Novipirellula caenicola: one gene and its partner. The protein of the gene in region 2 interacts with the protein of the main gene of each other region in a pairwise test. Links are inferred from orthologs where the notes say so. Each region holds a gene or a part of one and is shown on either strand. Other genes may lie near its edges. The genes, in order: ABEA92_RS07430 and recJ.

Region 1 (15,768 bases), on a different replicon or contig from region 2:
CGAGAAATTTTTCAACGAGTTCTTTTGCATAGGGAACCGCGTCTCCGCAAGGTTCGGTCCAGGCTACGTTGGCCTCAAGTAGCCGCTTGCCGGCCGGGTCGAGCAACATCGACCATGGTGTAAACAATCGGACATGCCGCCATTGCCAGATGTTGGCGGCGATTCGGGAACCCGCCTCCAAAATAATAGGAGTTAATCCTCGTTCGACCAAATTCGCTGCAGCAGCAAGTCCGATCGGGCCTGCACCGATAACGGCGATGGGCAACTTGCTTGGTTCTGTCATTTGTCTTCCTTGGACGGCTCTTCGTTGTTTGCAAAATAAAATCGCAGGTGATAGCAAGCAGCTGATCACATCCCCTGAGTTCGTGAACGGATAGTGGGCCAGTGCAACCGGGCACTGCACTTTGCCAAAGCGGGCTAGTCTAACGCGAGACGCCCCACCTTGAAAACGCGGCGGACCTTTGGGGGGACCGTGTGCACTGAAATGGCTGTGAGCGATTCGCCAACCATCGACGAACCAACATGCGATTGTCGACCACACCGGCTGACCGGCCGATCGTTTGCTGGATCAGCCGCCCGCGGCAACGCGTGACAGCGGGGCGTGCGCGGACAGGATTAAGATAAAGAGTATGATTAAGATTAGGAGCTGGCCCTACTTTTTTTGTTTCCTCGGCAAACTAGACACAGTCGTGGCGACGGCGTGTAGCCTCAGGCGACAGCTTCAGGAAAATTTGTTTGATGCCCAGTCAACGAATACCGTTCCTCCCCCGTTTTTCTTTCCGGCCTTTTGCAAAATCAATTGTGTTTTATGCCTAATCTTCTATTTCAGAGTAAGCCGTTTTCGCTCGATGCATTACCTCGAATCGTCGAGAAGGTAATGGCATCCGTTAGGAATAATTCAGCCTTAAGTTTGTGGTCGTGTCATCTGAACGGAGAGGGTTCGCTTGAGGGCAATGTAACGGTTACAGGTGCGGTTCCCCGTCCCGTCTCTCTTAATAACTTTGACCCCGATTTTGATGAGGAAGTTTTAAGTATCACCAGAATTTCCTCGCCGCTGTCCTCGGAGGCGTTGGCGAAAGAATATGTCGAATCACTCAAAGACATCATCACTTGGAATAAAGAGTTGCCTGATATGGTGTGCAAGATGTCTTTCGTGGAAATGTCTGTTTGGGCTTTAAATCTGTTCATAACGAACCATAAGGCTCCGGACCAATGGCGATGGAAGTGGCATCTCTACAACCGTCTCAGTGAGGATTCGCCGGATCTAACAGAGCGATTGCGTATTGCAAACATCATTGCAAATGCAATGGGTGCTCCATTTGGCGACACATCGAATCGATTCGTTGCTGATGGGAACAACATGCTGTTTGAAGAGGTCGATGGCCAGCGTCTTAAATGCGATGGCGGATTGGGCTTTTCCAAGAACCCGCATGAAACCAAAAGTTTATACGTGGATTTCTCAGCGGAAGAACTGCCGTTGATCGTTACTGGCGTCTGCAGTTTGATCGAGCAAACGGCAATCTCCGCCATGGTCCGTGTCGAGTCCATCCACGAAATGAACAGACATGACAGTTGGAGGAAGTTGTTCGTACATCCGGACGGCTATTACAGGTATCGGTTCGATGGAAAACTGCGAAGCGAAGTGATTGATTTCTTCAGCGGTGCAGATGTTCCACCGCCAATCGGATTCGTTCCATTCGGAAACGTTTCGTTTAGGGGCGAATCAAAGATTAAAGCAAACCTGTCCTTCGACCTAAACGAACAGCAAGCTTGGTTCTATCTATCGTTTGGTTTTTGGGATAGTCCAGACCTTCACGCTGTCTCGCTGAATGATGCGAACGCATTCCTCACTGCAGCTGGACTCTCCGAATTCGTTGATGAGTCGTGTATCGTCTTTGGCCAACCAAGGACGTCAACCGCCAAATAGGGCTGGTTCCCGCCGGCCGAGGGCATCGAATGTCCGCTGCCGCTAGTTGCAAATGAAACGCGAGCGGTGGATGATTGAGTTAGTCGGTCTGACATAGGGAAGGGCCGGTCGGCAACCGGCTCTTCTTCGACTCGGTGAGATCATGGGCCTGATGCGAAGGTATTTTGATGAAGGTAGTCCTTGCCGAAAAGCCTTCGGTGGCTCGCGATTTGGCGTCGTTCCTCGGCGCTACGGCTCGTCGTGACGGGTTCTTCGAAGGCGGCGGCTATCAGGTGACCTGGGCCTTTGGTCACTTAGTCGAGCTGAAGGAACCGGGTGACTATGACCCTGCGCTGAAACGCTGGACGCTCGAATCGTTGCCGTTTGTTCCCAAAGAATTTCAGTTGCGACTGCGAGGTGATGACGGGGCGAAAAAACAGTTCGCAGTGATCAAACGGTTGTTTCGCGAGGCCACCTCGTTGATCTGTGCGACGGATGCCGGGCGTGAAGGCGAACTGATCTTTCGCTACATCCAGTCGCTTACGGGGTGTACGAATAAGCCCGCTCAGCGGTTGTGGCTCAGTTCACTTACTCCGACGGCCATCGGCGCCGCATTTCGTACGATCCGTCCCCTGTCGGACTACGACAATCTTTACGCCGCGGCCAAGTGCCGAAGTCAAGCGGATTGGGTCGTGGGAATCAATGCGACTCGCAACTACACGGTGCGTTATCGATCGACGTCCGACCGTGGTGCTTCGGGACTGCTGTGGAGTCTCGGCCGCGTGCAAACCCCGGTGCTCGCGATGATCACTCGCCGTGATGATGAAATCCGAACGTTTCAATCCGAGCCGTTTTGGGAACTGATGACCCGATATCGTGACGTCCAGTTTCGATATACCGGTAAGCGGTTCGACAAGCAAGAGAATGCACAAAGCGTATTGAAGATAGCCAGCAAACACGTCCTGACGATTCGAAAGATTCAAAGCCGTGCCGAGAAGTCACAGCCACCACAGCTCTACGATTTGACGGAATTACAGCGGGACATGAACCGTCGTTTCGGTATCTCAGCCGCGGAAACCTTGACTACGGCCCAGTCACTTTATGAATCGAAATTGATCACGTACCCGCGAACCGACTCGGCGTATTTGAGCAAAGACATGCGAAAGGATATCCCTGGTGTCATGCGACAACTGCGTTCAATCAAGGCGAACGCAATCGACCAACTCAACTTAACCGCTTTGCCGTTCACAAGTCGTATCATCAACGACGCAAAGGTGACCGATCACCATGCGATCATCCCCACCGGCGCGTCCGCAGGAGTGCTGCGAGGGCGAGAGCAACAGATCTACGATGCGATCGTCGTTCGGTTTATCGCTGCATTCTATCCGCCGTGTGAAAAAAAGATTACGACGGTCGATGCAACCGCGGGTGAAGTCGCTTTCCGCGCTCGCGGCGTGCGAGTCGTCGCCCCAGGATGGACGAAGCTGTATCCGCGAAAAGCAAAAAGCGGTGAAGCAAATGATGAGCAGCAGTCGTTACCTGATTTCAAAAATGGAGAATCTGGGAAGCACGAACCGTTCATCAAATCAGGCCAGACGTCGCCACCGAAGCATTTCACCGAGAATACCTTGCTCGGTGCGATGGACACGGCGGGAAAGCTTGTCGATGAAGCAGAGCTGAAAGAGGCGTTAAAAGAGAAGGGACTGGGGACGCCGGCAACCCGTGCGGCAACGATCGAAACGCTGTTAAACCGAAAATACATCATCCGTGATAAAAAGAATGTCTTGGCCACTGACCTGGGACGCTATCTCGTCGCGATCGTTAGGGACCGCAACTTGACGTCGCCCGAACTGACAGGCGAGTGGGAAGCGAAGCTGAAAAAGATCGAGGCGGGCCAGTTGTCACCCGATGTTTTCATGCACGAGATTGCGGATTACACGCGAGCCATCATTCAAAGTAGTGCCGCGGTGAGCGTGGATCAACAAATCTACGGCCCCTGTCCACGCTGTGGTGAAAACGTCATTGCGGGGAAACGGGCGTTTGGATGTTCGGGGTGGCGGAAGGGCTGCAAATTTGTATTGCAGCCTTCCTACCGTGACGCCGATCTGTCGATGGATCAGATTCGCGAACTATTGCAGTTGCGAGTGACGAACGAACCGTTGACGCTTCATGACGGCCACCCTTTCCTGTTGGCCATGTCGGAATCAGGAAAGTTAATTGAAATCCCCGTTCCCCAGGGTAGCGAACAAGATGGTGGGGGAACTGCGACAGGCCGTAAACGAAGCAAACGCAAAGGTGGAGCAAAGAAGCCGACTGCAACCAAGTCGCCTGCAACCAAGTCGAGTGGAAAGAAGCAAAGCAAGGCAAAAAAGGAGACGAACTCCGCTGCGACTGAGATTGGAGTTTGTCCGTTGTGCGGCAGTCCCGTGGTGGAACAGACGAAATCGTATGCGTGTAGCCGATGGCGTGAGGGGTGCGGGTTGACCATTTGGAAAACGATTTCCGGTAAGAAGATCTCGGTGAGCAATGCCCGGAAGTTGCTTCGCAGCGGCGAGACGGCAGTGTTGAAAGGATTTAAATCGAAGGCTGGAAAGTCGTTCGACGCGAAGTTGAAACTGATCGATGGCAAGGTGCGCTTCGAGTTTTAATCGATTGCAAATCGGTTTAGCTGCCCTTTTTTTATTAAGCGTCTCCGGTGCGGTCCGGTCCAGCGGGGTGTGCGTTGAGTCGCTGAAACTTTGGCATTGACGTCGGATATTGGGGGGCAGTTCTTCTTCCACGCGATTCTGCTGTCACCTCTCCACCGACGAAGCTGACTGCTGATTTAGTGGTATTGATGACAGGCGGAGGCCGACACGCTCTCAGCCGGTGGCGTGAGCCACCGGCTAGCGGAGTTAGGAAAACATAGCCCAGCGGGCGACACACTCTGCCGTCAGTGTGTCGGCCTCCGGCCTTACGGCGACAGTTCGCCCCTAAGCAGTTGGCTCACGCCAACGGCAGGTCATGTTTCGGCCTCCGGCCTATTCGCTCGCTACTTGCTCGCTTGCTACAAAATCAGCAGTCTCCGCTGCAAACGAGTAGCGACAGCAGGTAGCCTAGGGCGAAAGCCTCACGAAAACTCTCGCTACGCCAGCGAACGAAGGAACGCTCGCAGTGATGGAGACGCTAGAAAGACAAGCACGCCGCAATTAACAAACACGGAAAGCAAAAATGCCACTTGAAATGACGGCTTGATGGTCTTGTGCCGAAACATCTGCTGAGCGATGAGCGCTCCAGGCCAACCGCCAATGATTCCGAGAGACAGCAGCGTGTTTTCTGGCGTACGTCGGCGATGGTTGATCGCTGCGACTTTGTCCAGCCAATAGGCGATGAACGCGATGATGCTCATCGTCGCGTACAAACCTAATATGGAGAAAGGCAATTTGCCAGTTGTTGTTAATGCTGCCAAGCTAAACAGAAACGAAATCGCGATGACAATCCGAATCGGAATGAACGCAGGCTCAACAAGCGGTTCTCCTTCGAACACCACTTTGATAGCTTGCCCACGACCATCCGGGCCAACCGATTGCTCGAAAGTAACGACATCCAGTTCGGCTGGCCGGCGAGACCGATTGGCGAACGACTTGATGTGCACGAACAAATCGTCTCCGCCGTTCTCAGGCACAATGAAGCCAAAACCTCGATCATCCTTCCACGTCACTAGCTTGCCAGTCATTCGCATTCGTCACCCTCGATCGACTTCGTCCTCCGCCAGATAAAAGCCCACCCGCTGCACTGGAGTCACTGATAAGTGATTCCTGTCTAACTGGTTATCGGATGCCACCGTCCGCTTTCTGCAACGAAAAGAAGGGCGATTGCCGCTAAGGAAAGTCGGAAAATTACGTGGCGCGATGACTCGTAGCCGATGTCGTGCGTGACTTGGGTCAATCGCCGAACAGGTCGAAACGCTTCAACCGTTCCGTTGCGTCAGTTGCGTTCCGAGTGATCAACGACCACCGGATCACCGACCTCGGTCTGCCACTGGCGCAATCTTGCTTGCAGTTGCATCTTGGTCTGGTTGTGCTGCGGGGCTTCTGCGAGATCGTTCCGTTCATCGGGATCGTTATGCAAATCGAACAGTTGCCACTTGTCGATCTGCGGATAGTGAATCAATTTCCAACGTTCACCACGAATCATGCGTTGGAAATTGCGGAAGTAGCCGAAGACGTACTCGTGAACATGCTCCTGCTCGCCACGCAGAATCGGCACCACGCTACGGCCGTCAATCGGTTTAAGTGTTCCATCAACGTCGGGGACGTTCGGGACCGGGATTCCCACCAAGTCGCAGACCGTGGGATACAGATCACGCAAGACCATCTGGGCATCAAAGCGTTGGTTCTTGGGAACACCAGGAACGCTGATCAGCAGCGGCACGTTCATGGTGTGCTCGTACATGTTCTGCTTGCCACGCAATCCGTGGCTGCCCATCGCCAATCCGTGATCACTCGTGAAGATCACAATGGTGTTGTCTCGCTGGCCGCTGTCATCAAGTGCTTTCAATATTCGGCCGACTTGTTGATCGAGATGCGAAATCACGGCGTAGTAAACGGCCAAGTCCTCGCGGACATCTTTCGCGGTCCGAGGCAACGGCAGCAGCGATTCGTCGCGAGAGTTTTGGTTGCCGTGATCGAAGGGATGGGCCGCTCGAAAGTTTTTGGGCAGTGGCATCGTCGCGGGATCGTAGGCATCTTCGAAACCCGGCGGCATCAACAGCGGATCATGCGGCGCGGTGAAGTTCACGTGCATGAAAAATGGCTTGCCGTGCGGTTGCGCGATCAGTTTGATGGTCGCGTCGGCAAACTTCTCGCTGATGTCGCCCGTCAAACCGACGCCGAGTTCCGGATACTTTTCTCTGCCATCGCTCGATTGAAAGATCCAGCCGGTGTAGCCCGTGACAGGAGTTCCGTGAGCATCGACTTGATTCGGCTTCATCCATTTTCCGCCGCCGCTGCCGAAGAGTCCGGCCGTGTTCAGGTAGCCATAGTCGCTCGGTCTGCCCTTGTTGTGCCACTTGCCAACGTACGATGTTTCATAGCCGCCACGCTGCATCGTTTCGGCGAAGGAAACAAAGCCCGCCGGTGGTTTGCTGCCAAAATCCAAAACGCCGGTGCGGAATCCACAGCATCCGCTTAGAATTTCACCTCGGCTGGGAGTACAGATCGGGTTCGCACAAATCGCCCGAGTGAACACGCTGCCGCGTCGAACCAACGCATCCAAATTCGGTGTCTGAATCACATCGTTGCCAAGTGCCGCGATCGTGTCAGGTCGCTGATCGTCCGAAACGATCAACAAAACATTCGGCGGCGCAGCCTCGGACGTTTTGCCCGACACAAACGAAAGCATGGCCACCAGCAGGACGGCAACGAGCGTTTGAAGCATTTGTCGTTTTTGCATCGTGTGATTCGTGTAGGACCAAACGGAAAACAGGGGCGTGGATCACTCGGCCGATCCAACGCAATGATCGCGGAGCGATCAGCGACGATCGGGAGTCGCCGATGCGTTGATCGGACCTTGATTGGTGGCCGATTCCTCGTCGGCTTCGATCAGTCGATGGACTTCATTGATGATGTCGGTTTCGATTTCTGGCGACCACACGGTGGGCAACCCGTAGTACACCATCGATCCGCCTCCTTCGTAGCCGCCTTCGGCAAGGACTCGTCGTGATGGAATGTATGCCATCACGTCGTTGGCGTAACCGGCCACCCATGTTCGAGTTCCAGCCAACTCGCTTTTAAGCCGAATGGCATAATCGACCACCACTTCACCGCCGAGGGTGACGAATTGAAGATCATCGCCAATCGACCAAGCACTGACGGGATACGGATACGTTGGACTGAGCGGGACACCGCTATCGATTTGCTCGAGTAGCATTTGTGCCCGCGCTACCTCGTAGCGATTGTCGGACTTTGAATTCAACTCGATTTCCACTCGCGTTGGCAGCGTATCCAACGCCAGATCGATCTCTGCGTACTTCGTCTGCAATGGTCCCTCGACGGGGTGCATTCGCGATGTCATCAAGACTGAATCCACGGCGGTTGCTAATCGCTGGCCGTAATGCTGTGCCAACGTTACGGTCCGCCGCGGCAGTGGATTTTGGTCTGCGCCGCAACCCGCAAAGAAAAGTGCGACGCAGCCGGGATGTTTGTTCTCCAGTTCAATTTGAGCGTATCCAGGATAGTCACCCGACCATTGATAGCCGCTCAGGGTCGTTGCGTGGCATGCGTATCCGAACAGGACGGCGGTCAGGTTTTCGTCAGCGTCGTGAACGGCGAGCACGGGAACGTCGTGGTCGCTGGGACCTCGCAGTTTGCCTTCGCTTCGCAATTGGGGAACTGTCGCCGACGGGTTTTCGCGGCGGTTGACCGCAAACGTTGCCGTGCCGCTGCCCCACGTCAAATGACTCGGTGCAAGTTTGCCGATCGCATCGCCCACCACGGCAACGACCTGCTGCCGAAACGTTGCGCCCCAACGATCGACGGCTTGTTGCTGGGATTCCGTGAACAACAGGTAGTGCAGCGGCGCAAGATTTTGCCCGACAACGGGACCACTGTGGGTGTGCGATGTGCAAATCACAATCTGCTCGCGTTGCAAGCCGTAATGCTCTTTCAACGCGTCACAGATGGTCCGCGATAGTGTTCGATCGATACCGACGAGATCCAGCGTTAGCACCACGCCTCGAATTCCGGCATGGTCCTCCATCACGAGTGCTTTCGCCCATAGCTCGGTCAGCTTGCCGTCGGCCGGTTGAGTGCGCGAGGCATAACCGGCCATCCACATCGGTTCCTCCGGCGTGATCGCGACCTTTGCCGCACCCGCCTTCCAAGTGGATTCCGCACCTTGTGCCACTGCCGTCAACAACAGGATTATCGTCGTGGCAATCAATCGACTTCGGCTCATGGGTGCATTCCAACTAGGATCGACTTGTTCGGCATCGCAAAAAAACTGACAAGTTGCCGCAGCTCGTGGCTACAGCGACTCACTTTCGCTCGATCAGCTTCTTCATGTCGTCGGTGATGGGCATGACTTCGAAATCTTTGAAGAACATTTCGCAGTCGGTGCCCCCGTGCATTTGCAGACCCAGCTTGCCGGTCTTCTCACTCGCTTCGTCGATGATATCCGACGTGCAGAATCCGTTGAGCGTTTGGACCAGTCGGTCGCCATACGCGGCGGTACAGGTCGTGTTCCACTGGTCGTCCTTGTTGCGGACCTTTTCGACGAGTTCGTCGTTGGTAACGACCCAGCCGCGGCCGGGGATCTTTTTGCCATCGACAATGCCGGCGGTGTGCCAAAGCGCCGAGTCCTTGCCATTGTTGGCGATTTCGTTTTGGAATCCGCGTAGCACCCAGGGGGCGCTGGTTTCCTCGGCGCGGAAATACAACGCGCTGTTGCCACCGTGCATCCGATAGGTGACGCGAGCGATGAAGTCGTCGTAGTTCTTGTTCGAAATCACTAACCCGTCCTTGCCTTGGCTCTTGGAGTGGACGCCGTGCAGAACGCCCTCGTCGGTGAACGACCATTCTTCGGGCAGAACGAACTTGGCATCGGCAAGTTTGTAGTTGCCGTCGTCGTCCTTGACAAAGAATGACTCCCACTTGCTCTCGCCAAGATCCTTGACGCGAATGTTCTTCCAAGCGACGGAGCCCGATTTTCCAGAGTGGATCTGCAGTCCGATAAAGCCCTTCATCGTGAAGCTGTCGAACATATCGACAACCAAATTGCCGTTCAGCCAAGTCTTGATGGACGGTCCGACGCACTGAATTTCTAGCTCGTTCCACTCACCTTCTTTGCAGCTTGCTCGGGCTGCATCAAGTCGATCCTGCGGGGTGTGGGCATCGAGCCAAATGATGCCAAACTTGTGGCCGCGACGTCCTTCGTCATAGATGCGGCCGGTCGCGTCGCCGCCGGGACGGATTTCGTACTGATAACCGTACACTCGCTCGCCGTCGCCTTGCTGACGGGCGGCGGAGCGGAACTGGACGCCGGAGTTCCCCGATTCGATGAATTTGTACTGCAGCTTCAGAATGAAGTTGCCAAATTCCTTTTCCGAACACAAGAAAGTATTGCCAGGGGTATTCGGGATGCATTTCCCAACGATCGTGCCATCTTCGACTTCGTATTCCGCGGAGCCGCCACGTTTGACCCAGCCGGCCAAGTCGTTGCCGTTAAACAGCGAGGTAAATCCATCCTCGACGTCCGCCGCCGACGCCGTCAAACCGCAGGGTGTCAAAAACGCGATCATCATCGCAGCTGCAAAAAGTTTTCTCATCGTTGTTTCTCTCGGAAGGGGGGGGATTGTGGGTGGGAATGCGTCAGGCGATCCATGTTTAGGATCGCCAGAGCAAGTCGCATGCATGGTGACGCATTTAGTTGTAACAGAAATCGTCAACGGCTTGTTGATCTAGTCGTACGATGGACTTCCTAGTCCGTCGAATACACCATTGACGGACTAGGAAGTCCATCATACGCCCTTTGCCGCAGGAAACTTCACTAAATTAACAAGCCGTCAACGACTTTCGTTTTGCGGGATGACCGAAACGACCTCTGCATTACAGTCGACGTCTCCCGCGATTCATCGTGCTGACCGCGGAGCGATCAGCGACTATTGTATCGGACGATCCTTACTTTAGCAGCCACTCGCTTGCCGCGGCTTGCTGTTGTGCTGCCTCGCCGGTGAAAGTCACCAGGGCATTGGTCTCAGAGGCCGCGTGATACGCTGTGCTGATCAACTCAGGCTGTGAGCCTTCGCCAGCGAGCCACAGCGGGCGTGGAGCGTGCAGTGCGATCAGACCGGGTAGATCGAGATACTTTGCTCCACCCGGCAAGAACATCGGGTCGCGATAATCCAAGACTTGGCCAAAACGAAACCCTTGTGTATCGATCGCGATGCGGTCGACGGCATCTCCGGCAATCCCGCCCGCCACCGCAGCGATGGGACCGCTGTCGCGCCACCCGGCAATCGCAACGGTCTTTAGATCTCGATTCGGACAGGGGCCGGAGTTCGCGTGACGAAGAAAACGGACGAGGCTCAAGACATCGTGGGTGCGTTGGGCAAACAACGCGTGATTGTAGCCGAAGGTGTAACCGGCGAATTCGCGGGGATTTCCAACGACGCGAGTCTGCTTTACCGCTTCACCATTTTGCAGGAACAGATCAGCGCCCACCACGGTTGTGCCCGCTTGAACCAGTTTTCGCACGGCGGGGTTCACGCTGCCGTCGTCACTGTAAACGGCGGACTTGCCGGAATCATCGATCCAGATCACAACGCGGCCACTGGGGTGTTTCGGGCATAGCCAGACGACGTTCACTTCTTCGCCGTGTGTCTGGTTCAGTAGCGTGCCGGTGTGTTGCACGTAGTCGCCGCGATCCTGCTCGTGTTGTGGTGCCCACTGCACGTCGCCTGCGTTGGCGTAGGTGCGACCGATGATCACTTCCGCGGCCGGAAGGATAACGGTTTTCAAGCCTTCCGGTGTCGAAGCGGCGGCACTGAGTTGCTGCTCGGCGTCCTCGGTGAACCACGCCAGCAAGTTGCGTTCGAAATCGGGATCAGCGGCCTTGGGGGCGGGATGCTGGTCGTTCCAGACGGTGAGCTGCACGGGCGGCAGCGGGTCGAAATCGTGCTCGATCACCGGAGCTTGAAAACCAAGTTTGAAATGTTTATTCAGGAAGGTGTAGAAGGCCGAGCGAGTGACCGCGTTGTAATTGTGCGGGAAGTGTTCGCCCCGTTTCAAAAAGACGTCGCCCTGCTTGCCGTACGCCGCGTAGAGCTGTTGTAACTCGGGAAATCCCTTGGTGGCCAATTCCTTGGTCCAGTCGTCCGCAGTGTTCATGCCTTGCGGCCGAGGCGCTGCCAAGGCGGCAAATTCGATATTGCCGGTATTCACACGCAACAGACTTGCGTTTTCGCACGTGCAGCCCCCCTGCATCGCAGTGCTGACCATGACGACCGGAAATGACAGTTTGATGCGGTCATCGATCGCCGCCAAAATCATCGTCTGTGTACCGCCGCCGCTCGCACCGGTAACGGCGACACGCTGCGGATCGACCTCGGGCAAACTGAGCAGAAAGTCGAGTCCACGTACGGCGTTCAGTGTTTGCAGCCCCATCACGTTCTGGCAATGAGCCTCGGCTTGCGGGCTGAACAGGCCCCAGTGTTTTGTCTTGTTCATCTCCGGACGCTGTTTCGCAAAACCGTGGACAAGCTCACGCGAGAGCTGAATCGAATCGGAATCGCCGAGCATGTCCCACTGCCAAACCACGCATCCCATCAGGGCCAATTGGCGACATTGCGATTGGTAGGTGCTGCGTCCGGCCCGCTCAAACCGCTCGGCACCATCGGCGATTAGACTGCGTAACCTGTTTTCGGGCGTCATGTCCAAACGCGCATCCTTGTGGTGGCCATGCGCCAGCATGACTCCTGGCACCTTGCCCTCGATGTTGGTCGGACGGTACAGATTACCTGTTACAAAGAAACCAGGGGCGCTCTCGAAATAGACCTTCTCGACTGTGTACCCATCACGCTGGATCTTGCCGTGAACGACTGGATTGAGAGGTGTCTTGGTCGGCATCGGCCAGAGCCCGGTCGCCACGAGAATTTGCCGCCGTACGTATTGTTTGCGTGTCTCCCACTGCTCGAGCGATGCCGGTGGATCGAAGGGGAAGTAGCCATTCAGATCCTTGAGCGGCTGATGGCGGACGTCTTCGGCGGACACGGACACCGAACCAAACACTGCCGCAGCGGAGCACAGCAGAAGGGCAAACGCGATGAAATTTTTCATAGGGTGGGGCGCGAAGAAAGGGGACTCGTCAGCAGAGGCTGGACCGATCGAGAGGCGGGAGTCCTTTCAAGGCTACACCCCAGCAGTGGTGACTGCAAGCGAATCGACACGATGGCAGCCACCCGTCTAGGGAATTGGGAAGGTGCAGCTGGAAAGGTAGCTGGCACCTTCTGCGTCCTTCTGTCCTTCTCTTGATTCGCTAACGTCCAACGCGATCACAGAGGGGATGAAGATGGGGATCGAGAAATCGGCTGGCTATGGCAGCACGATCGTTTGTTCGCTCAGGATCGGATCGGCTGATCGATCTAGGGCAGCGTGGATCGACGCTTTAAAAATGCCTGAGGTGGATTCGGGCAGTTGGAAACGCAACTCACGTGACTCCTTCGGCAGCAACCACGCGTGATAGCCAGCCTCGCAAATCAACGGTGCCTCGTTGCCGCGAGTGAGCGTCACGATCAGATGCGGGGTTAGATGACGCGTGCCATGATTGGTGATTGGCAGTATCACGATTCGCGGATCGTGCTCGCTGACTTGGATCTTCCCGATCGCGACACTCGGATCGTGCGAACGATCGTCATTTAACATCGCCACGGGAACTTTCAGGGCGGCTGGGTTTGCCGCGGCTTCTGATTCGGCGTATAGAATCAGCTCGGCATACTTGTCCAGTTTGTCACCGGCGTGTCCGTTCATGGTGACCATCACTTTGCGCTGCGTGCGGGGAGCCAATTGAACTCGATCGGGCCGCACCCGCAGCCAGGAGACCTCGTCACCATCACGATCTTGCGTGACCAGCCGAATCGACACTGGTTTGTCCCCCTGGTTTTTCAGCGATAGCGGTACCAGCCGATTTCCACCGCGAAGCGTCGACAATTCGATGGCCGATGTGTGAACCTGGATCGACTTCAACACGCGTCCTACCACGCTGCGTTGGGCTTGAAAGTCGTATCGGCCAACGTGAACAGGAAACACTTGCTGAGTAACATCGCCACGGTCGTCCGAGACATCGATTTGTAGTTGATAATCGCCGGGGAACACCGGTTCGGGCAGCGCTGCCGCCAAAGTTACCTCGCTGCGAGGCAACACGGTGAGTTCAAATCGTTTCGGTACGGGCTGATGCAGTCGCGACTCCAATCCGAGCGGCACGTCGTTGATGACGACGTTGTTGGACGAATCGAGCAGGCGAGCGTTCGCGTGAAGCCGTCGCCCCGCGTCGTGCGGATTCCACAGCAACGCATTGACGTGAGCAAAACCATCGCGATCGACCAGCCCACCGGTGGTCAGACGAATTTCGCCTTGGCCTGCATTGGCGCGGCGAATGTCGGCCTCCAGACGCAATAGATAACGCGTGACGAATCGCACGCCGAGTTGTCGCGAGGTCGTTTTTTGGGAAAGCGGTTCTTCGCTGCGATCGGTCACCAACAGCCCGACGCTGACAAATTGACCGCTGTCCCGTGGTAGCGTCCAGGTTCCTTCGATCTCTTGGACCTCGCCCTGGTGTAGTCGCAGTTCGGTGGACGTCAACAGACGTACCGAGTCGGTGTCTTGCAGGTCTTCGGCGGCGGTGACTTTGCCATCACGATGCTGCACCAACGAGACCGGTTGAACCGAAAAGTCGATCGGCGTTTCGCCCCCGTGAAGCTCGAATTTAAAGCGAACGGTTTGTCCTGGTATCGCTTGGCACTGGAAAGCGAGCGGATCAATTCGGAACGTCGGGCGAAACCGCGCCTCGGCGTTGATCCTGGCAATCCGCTGCGACGGCGACTCACCATTGGCCGCTGTCGTCACCATAGCGAATAGCATTAGGATCAAAATTCGTCGGACAAAGCGTTTCATCCCCATAGGGTTCATCCTGATAAACGATTCGTGGTGAAATAAAGATGGCCACTTCGGCTTCCTGTTCGCGCCGTTCGATACGTTGGAATAGCCGTCCCATGTAGGGGACGTCGCCCAAGAATGGCAACTTGTTGACTTGGTCGACCTTTTGACGCTGAGTCAAGCCTCCGATCACAATCGTTTGTCCATCCATCACGTGGACGGATGTCGAGACACGGCGGCGATTGATCACGGGGAATTGGTCGTAGGCGTTCGCTTGGGTTTCGTCGCTGCGAATGTCCTCGCTGACCTCGGCGCGGTCGATGTGGATGGTGACATGCGGAGCGCGAATCTCTGGGGTCAACTCCAGCATGATGCCCGAATCCACTTTTTGGATGTCTTGTCGATAAAAGACTCCGTTGCCACTCGGCTGGACACTGAAAAAACTTTCGCGGCCGATATGAATTTCGGCCTTCTTACCGTCTTCGGTCGTGACCCGAGGTGCGGCACGGATTTTGACATGACCTTTTTGTTCGAGAGCACGAAGCAGCGCGCTCGTGAAACGAAAGTCGTTTAATTGAGAATTAAATCCCGCCGGTCCGTACTGGCCCGCCACCCCAAGTCCATCGAGCGTGAACGAACCTGCATTGATACCGTCAAGCTTCATCCCCTGATGGACGTCGAACCCGAAACGGTAATTCGTCTCGGGACTGTAAACGCAAACCAATGCTTCCAAGATGACTTGAGGCACGACTTTGTCGGTCTCTTCCAGCTCACGCAGGATCTGGTGTGCGGTGATCGGAGGCGCTTCGATCGCTAGCTTTCCTCCCTGTCCCATCACACGAACAAATTGTAAGTGTCGTTCGGGAAGTTGTGATTTCAATGATTCGGGTGTGCGATGCCGAGCTTCGTAGATGTATCTTTCTGCCAAAAATGGAAACAATGCCGACCCAGGTTCGGGAAGGCCGACATAGTACTCGTCGCCGTCTTGACGCCATCGGTATCCCAGCGGCAGCAGGATCTTGCGTAGGGCGCGTTCAAAATCCTCGTCTTCGATCACCGCGGTTACCGATCCTCGTACTTGATCGTCAATGATCACCGACATTCCCGCCTGCTCGGCCAGCGATTGAATCGCTTGGCGAACATCGGTTTCGACAAAGGCATCGTTTAACAGTGGCGTCGGTTGACTCAGCAGAGGCGATTGGTGATTGCCGTCGATCGGCTGAGGCTCGTACA
Region 2 (15,656 bases):
CCACACCTTCCACTCCTCCGCTGAATCCTCGTGAACGCATCTTGATGGGACCAGGGCCGAGCACGGTGCCGGCGCGGATCCTTCGTGCGCTTGCCGCGCCGACACTTGGCCATCTCGATCCGCAATTCATCGAGATCATGGACGAAACATGCCAATTGATTCGCGATGCCTACCAAACCAAAAACCTGCTGACGTTCCCGGTTTCCGGAACGGGAATGGCCGGGATGGAAGCGGTCGTCGCCAATCTGATCGAACCGGGTGATGAAGCGATCGTCTGCATCAACGGGGTGTTTGGCGGGCGAATGAAAGACAATATGGAGCGGTGCGGCGCGACCGTGCATGCAATCGAAGTCCCCTGGGGCGAAACGTTCAGCAACGAAGCGATCGCCAAAGCAGTCGAAAAACACCCCAACGCCAAAATGCTTGGCATCGTGCACGCGGAAACCTCTACCGGCGCCCACCAAGATCTAAGCGGGCTGGCCGAGATCGTGCATGATGCAGGAATGCTGCTCGCGGTTGACGCGGTCACCTCACTCGGCGGCCACGAACTAAAGGTGGATCAGTGGGGGATCGATGCGATTTATTCGGGAACCCAGAAGTGCCTGTCGTGCCCTCCGGGTCTTTCGCCCGTCTCGTTTTCCGAAAGGGCGCTCGAGCGAATCGACCAACGCAAAACCAAGGTGCAGAGTTGGTACTTGGACGTTTCGATGCTGAAAAATTACTACACCGGTTCTGGCGGCCGAGCGTATCATCACACCGCCCCGATCAACATGATCTACGCGCTACGTGAATCGCTGGCGATTGTGATCGAAGAAGGACTCGAAAACCGCATCGCTCGGCATCGCGAGATGCACTTGCTGCTTCGCAAGGGACTCGAGGAACTCGGATTCAGTTACATTCCGAAACGATCGCTGTGCACACTGAACTGCGTCGCGTTACCCGATGGCATCGACGACGCTGCGATCCGCAGTCGCTTGCTGAGCGAGTACGACATCGAAATCGGCGGCGGGCTAGGTGTGTTCGCGGGCAAGGCTTGGCGAATCGGATTGATGGGGCACTCGGCAACCAAACGAAACGTCGCCACGCTGTTAGCGGCACTGCGTGACGTGATGTAGAGCCGTGAGGCAGAGCGCATCGGCATGCGAAACTCGTCAACGGCTTGTTGATCTAATGAAGTTCCCTGCGGCAAGGGGTGTATGATGGACTTTCTAGTCCGTCAATGACGCATTCGACGGACTAGGAAGTCCATCGTACGACTAAAACAACAAGCCGTTAAGAGTTTCGTTGACTCAGCCCAAATTCAAATCGCAACGGTGAGCCGTGGGCAGTCAGGGCACCGGGTGCCGCGTGGGCCCCGGCCGCTGACGCGTCGCGGCTAAGTCAATCAACACGCCGTGCACGAAAGTCTTCGCGACTTTCGCTACGAGGCTATCCCACAAGCGCAACACGAAAAGCCCTGGTGAGGACCCACCAGGGCTTTCGGGTGATTCGAGCGATTGTCGAATAACAGCAAGTGGAGCGGCGAACTACTTGAGTTCGACGGTTCCGCCCGCTTCTTCGATTTCGGCCTTGATCTTGTCGCAATCTTCTTTCGATGCGCCTTCCTTCAAGGTGGCTGGAACGCCTTCGACCATCTTCTTGGCTTCCATCAGCGAAGCGCCGGTCAGGTTTTTGACAACCTTCACAACGTTCAGCTTCTTGTCGCCGAAGCCGGTCAGGACGATGTCCCATTCGGTCTTCTCTTCAGCAGCAGCGCCACCACCTTCAGCAGGTGCAGCCATCATCACTCCGCCGCCAGCGGCAGGTTCGATGCCGTGGACATCCTTCAAGTAGTCGCTGAGCTCTTTGGCTTGCTTCAGGGTCATACCGGCGATCTTGTCGCCCATTTCTTTTGCTTCGGCGCTAAATTCGGCGACCGCGGTGCCTTCTTCGGACATTTCTAATACCTCAAAAACAGTTGGTGATTTGTTACGGAACGACTAACAAAAGAGCAACTACTCGTCGCCTTCTGCGATTTTCTTAATTTGACTGTTGAGCTTCTTGCCCGGACCGAGAAGTGCGGCCGACAATTGCGATCCAGGACCAAGAATTTGACCTGACAACATCGAAATTTGCTCTTCGCGGCTTGGCCACTTGCTGACTTCTTTCAAGCGATCCGCATCAAGCTTTTCGCCATCCATGACACCGCCAGCAGCGGTAAATTTCTCGTACTTGCTGCTGTCCTTATCAAGTCGAACGATCTCCTTGACAAGCGAGACGAAATCAGACGCCCCCCAGCATACAGCGACTTGCCCACGAGCTCCCTCGAAGGCAGGTGCCAGCGAGGACCCTTCGGTCGCTCGCCGAGCAAGAGAATTCTTGACGACCAACATGCGAATGTTTTTCGCATCCAGCTCGCCACGAAGTTCGTTGGTAGTGATGGCGTCCATCCCGACATAGCTCACCAGCACGGCGTCTTCGACACCGTCCAGTTCGCGTTTGATGTCGCGAGTCACCAATTCTTTGACGTATTTACTCATCGGTTGGGTTCACTTAAGTGCGATTTGTGCGACAGAACGTCTAGTTCAAAAAGCCTGATACTCTAAAAGACTTGCTAGTACGCAACTCTCACACTGGGGCTCATCGTTGCACAGATGGCAACGCCTTTAATGTAAGTGCCCTTGACGGATTGGGGTTTCATGCCGCTGACAAAGTCAACGAATGCAGCGATGTTCTCGGTAAGCTTCTGTGGCTCGAAGCTCATTTTGCCGACCATCGCGTGAACGTTGCCGCCCTTGTCGTTACGAAACTCGACCTTACCAGCCTTGTATTCGCTAACCACCTTTGCGACGTCCGGGGTGACCGTTCCCGCACGCGGGCTAGGCATCAATCCACGAGGACCGAGGACACGACCAAGCGGCCCCACAAGACCCATCATGTCAGGAGCGGCGATACAAACATCAAAGTCTGTCCAACCGTCTTTGATTTTCTTAGCCAAGTCTTCTTGACCTACTTCATCGGCACCCGCTTCCTCAGCTGCCTTGGCCGCGTCGCCCTTGGCGAACACGACGACTCGCTGAGTCTTGCCGATTCCGTTTGGCAGCACGATGCTGCCACGGATGATTTGATCCGCTTGGTTCGGGTCGACGCCCAAACGCATGTGCACTTCGACCGTTTGGTCGAACTTGGTCAAATCGTATTTTTTGAGTGCGTCAACTGCTTCGCTGAGCGGCAGCAAATTTGCAGGCTGCTTTGCGAGCGCTGCACGATAACGCTTGGATTTCTTACCCATAGGGTCGCGACTCTCTTATATGTCGGGTGGTTCGGCGAGGTCACCTGGCCCTTCCGATGCACACGGTGACCGCATGGTTGCGATTCACAGCACGCCGGATGGCGGCAAACTCTCCCACTTATAAAACGCGAGATTTCGTCTCGCGAAGCGGGAGAATGTCGTCAATTCATTTCGCGACGTCAACGGCAAACGATGCTTGTTGATACAGTTTTTTGTAAGATTCTTATAAAATCTTGCTGAACCGAACCCTCTGAATCGTCAAATGACCATGTCAAAATCAAATCGAACCGTGAACTCGGGCCCAGATTCCCCGGAAAAAGCAAATCCAGAAAACGCAGATTCGCTGCGTGCCGCGAAGTGCGTGCCGTGCGAAGGAGGGGTGCCGCCCCTCGCTCGCGATCAAGCAAACGAATTAATGCGAGCGATCCCCGAGTGGGAACTCGACGCCGCTGCAAAGCGAATTTCTCGCACAAAGAGATGCCGCAATTTTGTCGACGCCGTCGCCCTGATCAACAAAATTGCGGAATTGGCCGAACAGGAACAACATCATCCCGATCTACACCTGACCGGTTACCGAATGCTGAAGATTGAACTGACAACGCATGCGATCGACGGACTCAGTCGCAACGATTTTGTGGTTGCTGCTAAAATAGATCCGCTGCTGGGCTATTAGGCCGAATCGCTGACGATCAGACGAGGCAGGCAACCGAAACCGCCGAGCAAGTCACTGTCTCTTTACGTTCCTAGTCCCACCCTCTCGCTAAAACGGACCCGAATTCCTCGTGATCGAAATTGCCCGCCATCGAGCTCTCGCGTTGCTGTCGGAATGCACCGGCGATGAAATCTGGAGCGTCGAGCATTGCCGCATTCGCCGTGTCCCGGACAAATGGATCGAAGAGGATCGCGAGGCGTTTGAATCGGGATTCCGCTCGGACGACCAAACCATTTACGTCGGACAGCGCCAAGTAAATCAGTATTTTGGCGTTCGCGATGTCGATTTGGCGGTCCGGATCGGCCGATCATTGGGACTGGACGTTGACCGAATCACGGCCAATTCGCTCAGCCGGCGAGGGGTCGTGGTGGCGATTAAAGAGGCCATCATGGAGGGGGAATGAGCTTTTTGCGTAAAAGCGACTTGCCCAAACCAATGGTTTCCTGCCATAATCCCAGGCCCGAAAGACGTTCTGATAACGATTTCCTTTCGCACCACACACATTGTGATTTAGATAAAAGAGAGTTCCGATGGCTGGTCGTAGCAAGAAAAAAGCAGATACCGTGTTCCTCGTTTGCGAAGAAACCGGAGATTACAACTACACGCTGCAACGCAAACCAGGCGGCGAAAAGCTGCGTCTGAAGAAGTACAGCGCACGTTTGCGTAAGCACACTTGGCACGTCGAAAAGAAAAAGTAGTTCGTTTCGACCGACCGATGGCGAGCATCGAATGGATGCTTGCCAACCGGTTCATGGCTACAACGAAAGTCGTAAAGACTTTTCCCGACGCCAGGAGCACCCAAAAGGCTCCTGGTTTTTTCGCTACCTGAAAATAACTAAAGCACCCTGCAATACCGCAAGGCAAAACAGGCTCCTCTTTGACGAGCCTGCGACCGCGCTGGATGACGGTGGGTCGTATGCAAACGCGTTTTTCATACGCATACCGCAGGTTCAGTGCCGTCTACGTTGGTAGCGGTGCCGTGCAAACCGCCCGGTTGCGGTGAGCAAATGGTTCGATTTTGACCGGACGGCTTGCACCACATTCGCTATAAAACGACCTGCGCCGTGTCAAATTGCCGGTGGCATGGGCCGCGTGACGCTACCGACTGCCGCGAGCGGCAAAACTATTCAAGCAACCGAATCTTTCGCCCCCTCTTTCTCTTTGCGGAGTCACGGATGCAGCGCCGATGGCGAATCATTCCCCATGATGCTTCTCGCGTCGAGCAACTTGCTCGCTCAGCCCGACTTCCCGCCGTGGTGGCCCAATTGCTGGTCAGCCGAGGGATCTACAACGCCAATGACGCCGCCCAGTTCCTGAGTACCAAACTAAAGGACCTGCGTGACCCCAAAGAACTGCCTGGCGTGGTCGATGCAACAAAAATCATCATCGACGCAATCGACAAGCGGTTGCCGATCACGGTCTACGGCGACTACGACTGCGACGGCATGACCGGCACCGCGATCCTGGTCAATGGATTGCAATTGATGGGGGCAAACGTCAGCTACCATGTCCCCAACCGACTCGAAGACGGCTACGGTTTGAACGAAGCGGCGATTCGCAAATTGGCTGACCGCGGAAAGAAGCTGATCATTTCGGTCGATTGCGGCATCACCAGTCGCCAACACGCTGAACTATGCCGCGAACTCGGGGTGAAACTGATCATCACCGACCATCACACCATTGATGGCGAACTGCCGCGCGCGGACGCGGTCGTCCACCCGCGGCTTCCTGGCACGAATTACCCGTTTGGCGAACTGTGTGGAGCCGGCGTCGCATTCAAGCTCGCCTGGGCAATCTGCCAACAAGTTGCAGGTAGCGAAAAGGTCACCGAACCGATGCGACGCTACTTGATGCAATCGATTGCACTTGCCGCTATCGGAACGGTAGCGGACGTGGTCCCGCTGTTGGACGAGAATCGCGTGCTGGTTGAACATGGACTGAAAACGCTTCGCGCCAACCCGTTGCCGGGACTCGCAGAGCTGATGAAAATCACCAAGGTTGACCAAGCATCGGCGGTCACATCTGACAGCATTGCGTTCACCATCGCGCCGCGGCTGAACGCGGCCGGTCGACTTGGACAGGCCCAATTGGCAGTCGAGCTATTGACCACCCCCGGTGGCGAACGCGCCGAGGCGCTAGCGGAATACATTCACCAACTAAACAACGATCGCGACACCTTGCAGCGGAGCGTTTACCTCGCGGCGCAAAAGCAAGCCAAAGAGGAATTCGATGTCGATGCCGACGCCGCACTTGTTTTGGGCGGAGTCGGGTGGCACCCTGGTGTGATTGGCGTGGTCGCAGGCCGATTGGCTGAAAAACACGCCAAACCGGTGCTGATTCTTTCGCTCGACGCGACGGGAAAAACGCAGGCCGTGGGCTCAGGCCGGGTCGGCGGCACCGGGATCGATCTGCACGAAGCGCTCAGCGATTGCAGTGAGCGACTGGTCAAATTTGGCGGCCACAAAGCGGCTGCGGGACTGACGATCGAAGAAGACCAAATTGATGCGTTTCGCGGCGATTTCTGCGAAGCGGTGGCCCGTCAATGGTCCGAGCGAGACATCGTGCCCGAGATCGTGATCGACGCCGAGGCATCGTTTGGGCAACTGAATCTGGAAACGGTCAAACAGATCGAAACACTTGCCCCGTTTGGCGCCGGCAACCCACGTCCGACGCTGTTTTGCAGCAACATCGAACTGGACGAACCGGCTCGACGAATAGGCGGCGGCGACCGCCACTTGAGCGTCAAACTGCGGCAAGGCGTAAAATCGATCCGCGGCGTTGCTTTTGGTGCCGGTGATTGGTGCGACGCGCTGAACCAGTGCGAAGGCCCCATCGAAATCGCCTACCGACCGGTGATCAATGAGTTCCGCGGTTTCCGTAAAGTGGAAATCCATCTCGTCGATTGGCGACCGAGTGACCGCCGCGACCACGCCGAGCAACGATCAAACGCCGGCACGGTGGCCGACGCCTAGCTTCCCGCGATGGACCTCAGCAGCCCTCTTTCCGGCGATAGCCCAACGCCATCTACCTTGGCCCCGACCGAGTACTCTTTATTTTAGAGCGGCGATGGAAAGCGTCGCTAAGAAACGAAAGCGGGGCAGACTCTTGGTCAGAGCCTGCCCCTTTCGGCGCGACGGAGCGCTTCGCCGGCAGCCGAAGCTTACGTTTTCAACAAAGCACTAAAAAATCATTCTTCGGTATCGGAGGACCGTTCGCCACGATTGCCGCGATCTCCACGACCACCTCGATCGCCGCCACGCTCACCGCCTCGTTCGCCACCGCGGCCGAAACCACCACGTCCACCTTCACCGCCGCGAGCACCGCCACGCATCCCGCCTTGCATGCCTTCAGGCATCTCGAACGTTTCGCCCTTCATCTTTTCAAAGGCGTCCTTCTGCTCCGATGTCAGCACCGCCAACACTTGCGACTCGACATCTTCACGGACCTTGCCGAAAGCCTCACGCATCTTGTCGCGGTCACCCGAAGCCATTAGCTCACGCATTTTCTCACGCATCTCGGTTTGAATCTTCTCGCGAGCCTCTTCCAATTCCTTCTTTTGAGCTTCGGTAATCTTCAACTCTTTCTGAACTTCTTCGTTACCAAGAGCCGCCACGCCTTGGACCTGGATCGAGATTTCCTTCAGACGTGCGAGCTGGCCAGGCAACAAGACTTCCTCGAGCTGTTCACGCAATTTAGCACTGCGTTCCTTACGCTCTTCCTGCATCTTCTTGAAGAATTCAGCGCGTTCTTCTTCGCTTGCTTCACGGAAATCGAAATCGGGACGCTCGCCTCGGCCGCCACCATCTTCGCGAACCTTCTTGAGTGCCTCGACTTGGTCGGGCATCAATTCGATTTCTTCACGCACCTTTTCGATCATCAACAAACCGAAGGTAGGGTCGCCGCCGCCAACCCCTCCAGGGCCGCCTGCGCCTCCTCGACCGCCGAAACCGCCGCGGTCACCACCACGTCGGCCGCCTTCTTGAGCCGACAATTCACCCACCATCAATGCCGACAGCGCGACCGCTACTAGGCAAAACGCAACGTGTTTCATTTTCATCCCAAATTTCCCTGAACGAGTAAGAGTAGTGTCTCTTGTTGATTTGTATTGAGAGGCGGCGGAACCGATACCGCTAGGCCAGCTCCTCAATCATGTAACCAACCAAACCCAAGAAGGTTTCGGTCGTTTCAAGAAAGCCTAAAAAAAGCGAAAAAAACACTGGTTGTCGCCTTCCCATCGAGACTGCGATGCCATGCCACACCGATCGGATCACCCCACATGCGAGCGACGCGATCCAACAACAAGCCAGCTTACGTCCGGCCCAGCGACGCTATCTACCGCGTACGGGACGTTCGAACGTGTCGCGAATGTCCCCGCCAAGCAAGACGCACTTCCCAAAAATCGCGTCTTCGGAAAAGGTCAACACAAAGACGTGACTGCCCTGGTCAGCCATCCCAGGCGACTGCAAAAACCACCGCTCGGTCTTGGGAGTCCGCTGGCCGACCCCCAATCCGCCTTCGCCGATATAGACGATGCCGGTGTCATCATGCTTGCCGTTACGGATGGGAACCGTCCGCTTGATATTGTGGCCGTCGGCTTCACAAACCAAGTCGACGTCGTACGCTTCAAACAGAGGCACCCAGCTCTGCAGCGCCGAGCTTGGCGTTTTGACCGCAGGAAAGGCAGGGCGGTGATATTGGGCGACGACCCAGCGGTGAGCGGGACGCGACGACGCCAATTCACGCCGCAACCACTTTGCTTGGCTGCCCGCGGTACTGGTTTCCGTATTGAGCGTGATCAATCGAACTGCAGGAGTAAGGTTAATGGCGTAGTAGTTTCGATCATCCTCGGGAAACCCAAAGACCTCGTTAAATGGTTTCCCCGAATCGTGATTGCCCCGTGCCGGAATCACGGGAAGCAACCGATTGTCATCGGTCACCGTCAACTCATGATCGGACAACCACTCCGACCACTGCGCGACGTTTGGCCCGCTAACGATGTAGTCTCCGCCGTGAACCAATGCCAAGATATCGTCGGCCGGATCGTCATTTGCAAACGACTGCCCCACCATTTTGGCAATCATTTGGTTCACCTTGCGTCGCTCTTGCTGATCGCTTCGAGAATCGCCACCATTGAGCAAACTGAATGGCCGATCGGTATCCGGCGCCGTCAAGAAGTAAAAAACAGGCGATGATTCGTCGTCGCTCATCATCTGGACTTCATAGCGAGTCGCCGGCTTTAGCCCCGTCAACTCAGCGTGGTGATAATACAGTTCGGCGTGACCGCCCGTGAACCGGCCACTTTTTGCCGCTACAACGCCTTCGTCTCGATCACTGCCTTTGATCCGGTAACGCACGCGGTGCTGCGTCCCTTGTTCGGCGGTACTCCAGGAAACCGTTGCCGACGTGGCTGGATCTGAACGCCATGTCACTCGCCATTGCGCCGGCTTGGTTCCCACCAAAGGCGCATCCGCATAAAGACACTGCGTGGCAGCGAAGCAAAACAGACCAAGACAACTGACGAAACAGTACGAAGCCAACGAAGAACTTGGTTTCATGAACTAGACACAATGTTCGGAGGGCGGCGGGAAAGGGGAGGGAGTCTGATTGTACATCAACTTGCCACGGGGCGTGAACACAACCGCAGCCAAAACCAATGCAATCGGCACTCCTCCATTGGCCGCGCGGATCAACGTTTCCGGCCACGCATCGACTCCGAATGCCGTCATCCGGCTCAGCGCCGTGATGACACCCCAGCACCCCATGTAGACCGCAACAGCCCCCCAGCGAAACGCCAACAACAGAATCCCGGCGACGATATCGACCAACCCGATCATCCACAGCGCTCGCTCGGCGGCGGCTTGTTCAATCTGCAGTGCCGTCCATGATGCGTCGGACAGTAGGATCAGATCGGTAAAGGGACCGTACAACTGCATCGCCTTGTATCCGTGCACGATGAAGGTCGCGGCAGCGGCAACACGCAGCACCCACACCCCAGCGGAACTCGTTTGCGGAAGCGAAAACATCAGCAACGCTAGCGGCAAACCATATCGCACCGCATGCTCGCCTAGCGAGAGTTCCGAAAACCGATCTCCACGAATCATAAAGATCAGGGCGAGCAGGAACATCCATAGGCAGATCCAGGCCAACGAGACACGGAACACCCATAGCCCAAACCAAGCACGCGATGTTCTCGTTGTCGGCGTGTCGGCGGGCCAGGCTCCATGCGGCGGAAGCGACCTCGCCGCGGTCAGCACCACCAAAACCGCGGCCGCACAACAAGACAAAGTGCCGAAGTCATCAAAACGCTGGGCAAACGTCTCGGACCACCCCCAATCGAAATAGAGCAAACCGTAAACGTCGCTTTCGGTTTCATTGGTCGACCAGTAATACCGCCCCGCCACCCCGACGCACTGCAACAGCAAGACCAGAACCAGCCATCGATACAACCAGTTCATTTAGCGATTTCCCATCTCGAATGGTTGGACCAATGGACGTAACGGTTGACCGCTTTGGTCACATTTTCGATCCACGCTTGGCTACCCTGTTTTTTGTTCAGAAATTTTGCGGCCATTTTCGTTATCATGCCGACGGCACGGCAACAGGGTACCATAGACACCACGCCGGCGTCCGTGCCGGAGCCGACACCACGGGACTCACCGCCCCTTTTTACTGCTTGATTTACCCCCAGACATGTCATGAAAACGGTTGCTCTCGCCAGCTTGCTGTTCGCCGCTATCCCCGGTTCGATTGCAGTTGCAGGCGACTACACGATTGTAATCCGTCGCGAAACGCACCAGGACGCTCCGTGGCGACGCGTTGTTGACGCTCTCCGCCAAAAATATGCCGGCGCCGATGTCGTGCTGTGGGACCAAGAGGTGCAAGAGAGCCTCGAAAGTTTGCAGATTCAACATCCCCGGTACACCTGTTTTGTCGCAACGCCGCAGCAAGCCAATCGTGACTTCGTCGCCGCGGTCCATCAAATGACTCGGCAACTTGACTCGGATCCCTACACCGACACCCAGTGGGGCATCATCACGGGATACGACGCCGCCGGAGCATTGCGGACAGCCGAGCAGCGCGAACCACTGACCGTTTCGCATGTTGCCGCGGGTACCGAGATCGCACTTGAAATGTGTAACTCGGGCGTTTGGTTCGACGAACTGGTGAAATCAAAAACGGTCAGCAAGACGCCCGGCGATACGGCTCGACAGCAACAAGGACCAGCGGACACCACGCATGCCTTGGCAAAATCATTGAGCGACAATACCGCCGATCTGTTTGTGACCTCAGGCCATGCCACTCAGCGAGATTGGCAAATTGGATTTCGCTATCGCAACGGTACGTTTCAATCCAAAGCAGGCAAAATGTTTGGCGTCACCACCGATGGCGAACGCTTTGAGATTCAATCCGATAACCCCAAAGTCTATTTAGCAGTGGGGAACTGCTTGATGGGTGACATCGATGGCCCGGATGCGATGGCATTGGCGTGGATGAACCAACTCGGCGTTCGCCAAATGGTCGGATACACCGTCGTGACCTGGTACGGCTATGGCGGCTGGGGACTACTGGATTACTTTGTCGAACAACCCGGCCGCTACACATTGGCCGAAGCGTTTCACGCGAACCATCACGCACTGATTCATCGTCTCGACACCTGCTTTGACGACATCGTCGACGCCGAGCTGCAAGTGGGATCACGACCGCGGGTCAGCACCACACCGAATTCACACGGAAAATCGCAGGGACTAACCGCACACGATGGTGCCGGATTGTTGTGGGACCGCGACGTCGTGGCGTTTTACGGCGATCCCGCGTGGCAAGCCAAGATGGATGACCGTCCCAAAGCGTACGATCAAACCTTGAGCGTCGACGGCAATCACTACACGCTGGTGATCACCCCCAATCGTGGCGAGGAATCATTCAAACCGATCAACACCAACGGAGCCCAGCGGGGATGGCGGCCGATCGTTGAACTACTGCCTCATCGCATCCACCAGATCCAACTTATCGATGACGGTGAGCTTTCCCCCGTCATCACGGACGATTTCATCTTGGTCCCCAACCCTCGTCAATGCGACCCGAATCGAGAATACCGAGTCGAATTCACGGCAACACGAGTGCCGTGATATGCCGTCCAAGGCGACAAGCAAGCGGCAAAAAAAAGCCGTCGCTGGCAGCCACGACGAAACCAAAATCGTCGCAAAACAGCTACCGCCGGCAAAACTTACACCTTGACGTGCAGATTAGGCCAACCTAGTTTAATGGAGGCTGGTGCCGTGCTTGGCGACCCGAAAACTGCCTGTCGGGTCGGTATACGGACGCCTCCCCACGCTGCAGACGCAACACGCCTGCAGCGTGCCTGCCTTGGTCGATCGTCGAGGACCTGATGAACGCACTTATCCTGCATCCATTCCGCTCCCCATCGCGCCGTGTCCTGTATGGGATATTGGCAATGATGACCAGCTTTCTTTGTGGAGCGACCGCAAGGGCGCAGCAGGATTCGTTCGAGGGTCCGCCGATTAACTACATGACCGCAGCGACAAATGATCCGGTGTCGGATCTTGCTGCCAAGGTGGAAGCTGGCGAAGTCAAATTGAGTTTCGACCCACAACATGGCTATTTGAAATCGGTACTCGAGGCGCTTGATGTGCCGGTCAGCTCGCAAACGCTGGTGTTTTCCAAGACAAGTTTGCAGCTTCGCCGGATCAGCCCGCAGCGGCCTCGCGCGTTGTACTTTAACGACAACGTCTACGTCGGCTGGTGCCAACGCGGCGATGTGATTGAATTTGCCGCGACCGACGCCAAGCAAGGCGCGATGTTTTACACGCTCAGCCAATCCGAGGACGCGGCGCCGAAATTCGTACGCGACCGGGGGCAATGCTTGACGTGTCACGCATCGCACCGAACCCAAAACGTTCCCGGCTACCTTGTCCGCAGCGTCTTTGCCGATTCCGGCGGACAACCCATTCTTGGCAGCGGGACGTACAACACCGACTTAACGAGTCCGTTCGCCGAGCGATGGGGTGGATGGTACGTGACGGGCACGCATGGCCAGATGCGGCACATGGGCAACATCACCTATGAGGAAGACGATACCGAGGGTGACCGAGAAGCGGGAGCCAACCGCGAGTCACTCGAAGGCATCGTGTCGACCACGCCCTACTTGTCGCCGCATAGCGATTTGGTGGCATTGATGGTGCTCGAGCATCAGACGCAAATGCACAACGCCATTGCGGCCGCCAACTATGAAACGCGCGAAGCGATCCACCAGTCGTATCAGATGAACGAGTTTCTCGATCGAGCCCCCGATTACTTGAGCGAAAGCGCGCAGCGCCGCATCGCCTCTTCGGCCGATCGCGTGGTTCACCACATGTTGATGTGCGACGAATTTGCGTTGACGTCGCCTGTGGCAGGGACCAGCCGGTTTGCCGAGGAGTTTGCGGCAAGGGGGATTCGCGACGCCAAGGGGCGCTCGCTACGAGACCTGGACCTGAACACGCGGCTATTTCGTTATCCCTGCAGCTACCTGATTTACTCAGACGCCTTTGACGGGTTACCAGATCAAGTCCGCCGCCAGATTATCGCTCGATTGACCGCGATTTTGGAAAACGGGGACGATGATGCCAAATTTGCCCACCTGACCCCACCGATGCGATCCGAAATTTTGGCGATCTTACGGCAGACGAAGCCCGAATTTGCCGACAAAAAAGAGACCAACTCGCTGTAAAGCATTTCGTAGCGGATCTCGCGACGGCTTGTTGTTTTCGTCGTACGATGGACTTCCTAGTCCGTCGAATGCGCCATTGACGGACTAGAAAGTCCATCATACACCCCTTGCCGCAGGAACCTTCATTAAATCAACAAGCCGTCAAGAGTTTCGGGGGGCATACACCACCGAACGAAAGTCGTTGACGACTTGCGCTACGCTAAATTAGCACGCCCCCTGTAAGAGAAGATGCTTCACAGCGTTGCCCAACCAAGGAAGAAAACAGCGACGATTTGATCAGGAAAAAACGCTGGTAGGGGGCCATTTAGCGGGCGTTTTGTGGTTTTTGGCAGGAAAACGGGAAGTCAACTTGTCAAAAATCTCCAAAGCCGCTATTTTGCGAGGCCCCTAAACGTTCAATTTTATCCCTCTCTCGAATTTGACCGACTGAGCCGTAATATGACCATGGATCGCAGCCTCAAGGTGCAAGCCGGGGCTATCAAGTCGCGAAACGTGTTAACTCGGGCCGAGCGTATCGCTCGCCTGACTGAACTGGACCGTTTTGACCCTGAAGCCAACATCATTGGCATGGCGAAAGTACGCGTTCCCAAAGTTTCGCTGAAGAGAAAGAAGAAAGTAAAGAAGGAAGACGACCCCAAGGACGCCAAGAAGAAGAAGTAGTCGCGGTGTGGTTTGCGGCTGCCGCTGCAATCGATTTGCGGGCAGCACGTCATCGCTACGGCGACTTCGTTTTCGGTTCCTTCAATCCCTTCACCTCGCTTTTTGCGGCGCAGCAACCCTCCAGCACCGCCGATATCGCTAGCAGCGCGGCGGAACCGTCCCGATATCCCGGAAATCGGTCATTCACCCAAGTGACCGATCCAAAAGGACGGACGAAGGAAAAGTTGAAAAGCGAAGGGGGGAGCACCGAGAGCCCCCATTTGGTCTCGCCTTGCATTACGCAGCACAGCAAAGCCGATCGAGTAACATTGAGTGAACTCGGTCGGCTTTTTTTATCGAATTGGATCTAGATTTCCGGCGTCAACACTAGACCTGATGGGAATGTTGAAGAACATGGATGGCATGACCCCCTCTCAACAAACCACCTCCGAGTCGGATCCGATCTTGCGAGCTTCCAATACCGCGTCGGCTGTCGAAGATCGCAGCGAAAACGCAAGCGTCACGACTCAGCCAAGCTCGACTCAGCCAAGTCCGGCTCAGACCGCTGCTGAAAGCGACATCTGCGACTCGGCGCTGCCTGCATCGGGAATCGACCCTCAACAGCTGCCGCGCCCAGAGGAAACCGAGCCACTGAAGATCTTGTGGCAGTACGTGATCGTACTTTCGGCGGTCCATCTGATTGCATTGCTGGCGTTTTTGCCATTCAGCTTTAGCTACTTGTTTACATGGTCAGGTTTGATCCTGGGGATCCTCGGTCACTTTACCTTTGGCATGCTGGGGATCACGGTGGGGTACCACCGATTGCTGACGCACCGAGGGTTCACGTGCCCCAAATGGCTTGAACACACCTTCGCGCTGCTTGGCATGTGCAATTTGCAAGACAGCCCGTCACGCTGGGTTGCAATTCACCGGATGCACCATCAACACAGCGACCATCAACCCGACCCGCATTCGCCGCTGGTCAATTTTCTGTGGGGGCACATGGGCTGGGTGGTTTGCCGCCACAAGACGCTGGATCGCACGAGCCATTACGAGCGTTACGTGCGCGATCTGCTGCGTGACCCGTTCTACTTGAAACTGGAACGGCATGGCGGTTGGTTTTTCGTCTTTGTCGCCCACGCCTTGTTGATCATCGCCGCGGGTGCGTTGGTGGGATACGCGGTCAGCGGCGGCCAATTCGGGGAAGCACTCCGCTATGCCTACAGCTACGCCGTTTGGGCGGTCGCGGTGCGCACCGTGTTTGTGCTGCATGGCACCTGGGCGGTCAATTCGCTGTCCCATGTCTT

The links.
Region 1: the proteins of recJ (region 2) and ABEA92_RS07430 interact in binary tests that used the Escherichia coli proteins (3 or more experiments, as listed by UniProt). The link is inferred for Novipirellula caenicola from one-to-one orthologs.

Annotation. Positions count from the first base shown.
Region 1 is NZ_BAABRO010000002.1:983,407-999,174, forward strand. What follows is about bases 1,767-4,824. They hold ABEA92_RS07430 (type IA DNA topoisomerase), read left to right. Parts: upstream 1,767-2,094; coding sequence 2,095-4,554; downstream 4,555-4,824. Other genes in these bases: ABEA92_RS07425 (hypothetical protein), read left to right, coding at 1,767-1,927. Outside these bases: ABEA92_RS07420 (NAD(P)-binding domain-containing protein), read right to left, coding at 1-283; more of ABEA92_RS07425, read left to right, coding at 809-1,766; ABEA92_RS07435 (DUF1294 domain-containing protein), read right to left, coding at 5,031-5,621; ABEA92_RS07440 (sulfatase family protein), read right to left, coding at 5,873-7,339; ABEA92_RS07445 (neutral/alkaline non-lysosomal ceramidase N-terminal domain-containing protein), read right to left, coding at 7,418-8,842; ABEA92_RS07450 (3-keto-disaccharide hydrolase), read right to left, coding at 8,922-10,211; ABEA92_RS07455 (acetylxylan esterase), read right to left, coding at 10,564-12,720; ABEA92_RS07460 (hypothetical protein), read right to left, coding at 12,976-14,520; ABEA92_RS07465 (type II secretion system protein GspD), read right to left, coding at 14,483-15,768.
Region 2 is NZ_BAABRO010000015.1:124,314-139,969, reverse strand. The notes cover bases 4,611-7,556. They hold recJ (single-stranded-DNA-specific exonuclease RecJ), read left to right. Parts: upstream 4,611-5,158; coding sequence 5,159-6,955; downstream 6,956-7,556. Other genes in these bases: ABEA92_RS23830 (hypothetical protein), read right to left, coding at 7,171-7,556; rpmG (50S ribosomal protein L33), read left to right, coding at 4,611-4,681. In the rest of the region: ABEA92_RS23870 (pyridoxal-phosphate-dependent aminotransferase family protein), read left to right, coding at 1-1,115; rplL (50S ribosomal protein L7/L12), read right to left, coding at 1,527-1,937; rplJ (50S ribosomal protein L10), read right to left, coding at 1,995-2,519; rplA (50S ribosomal protein L1), read right to left, coding at 2,594-3,271; ABEA92_RS23850 (4a-hydroxytetrahydrobiopterin dehydratase), read left to right, coding at 3,540-3,944; ABEA92_RS23845 (hypothetical protein), read left to right, coding at 4,054-4,386; more of rpmG, read left to right, coding at 4,514-4,610; more of ABEA92_RS23830, read right to left, coding at 7,557-8,040; ABEA92_RS23825 (purple acid phosphatase family protein), read right to left, coding at 8,312-9,538; ABEA92_RS23820 (hypothetical protein), read right to left, coding at 9,542-10,438; ABEA92_RS23815 (hypothetical protein), read left to right, coding at 10,679-12,109; ABEA92_RS23810 (hypothetical protein), read left to right, coding at 12,436-13,710; ABEA92_RS23805 (small basic protein), read left to right, coding at 14,149-14,370; ABEA92_RS23800 (acyl-CoA desaturase), read left to right, coding at 14,746-15,656. UniProt on the Escherichia coli protein: Single-stranded-DNA-specific exonuclease.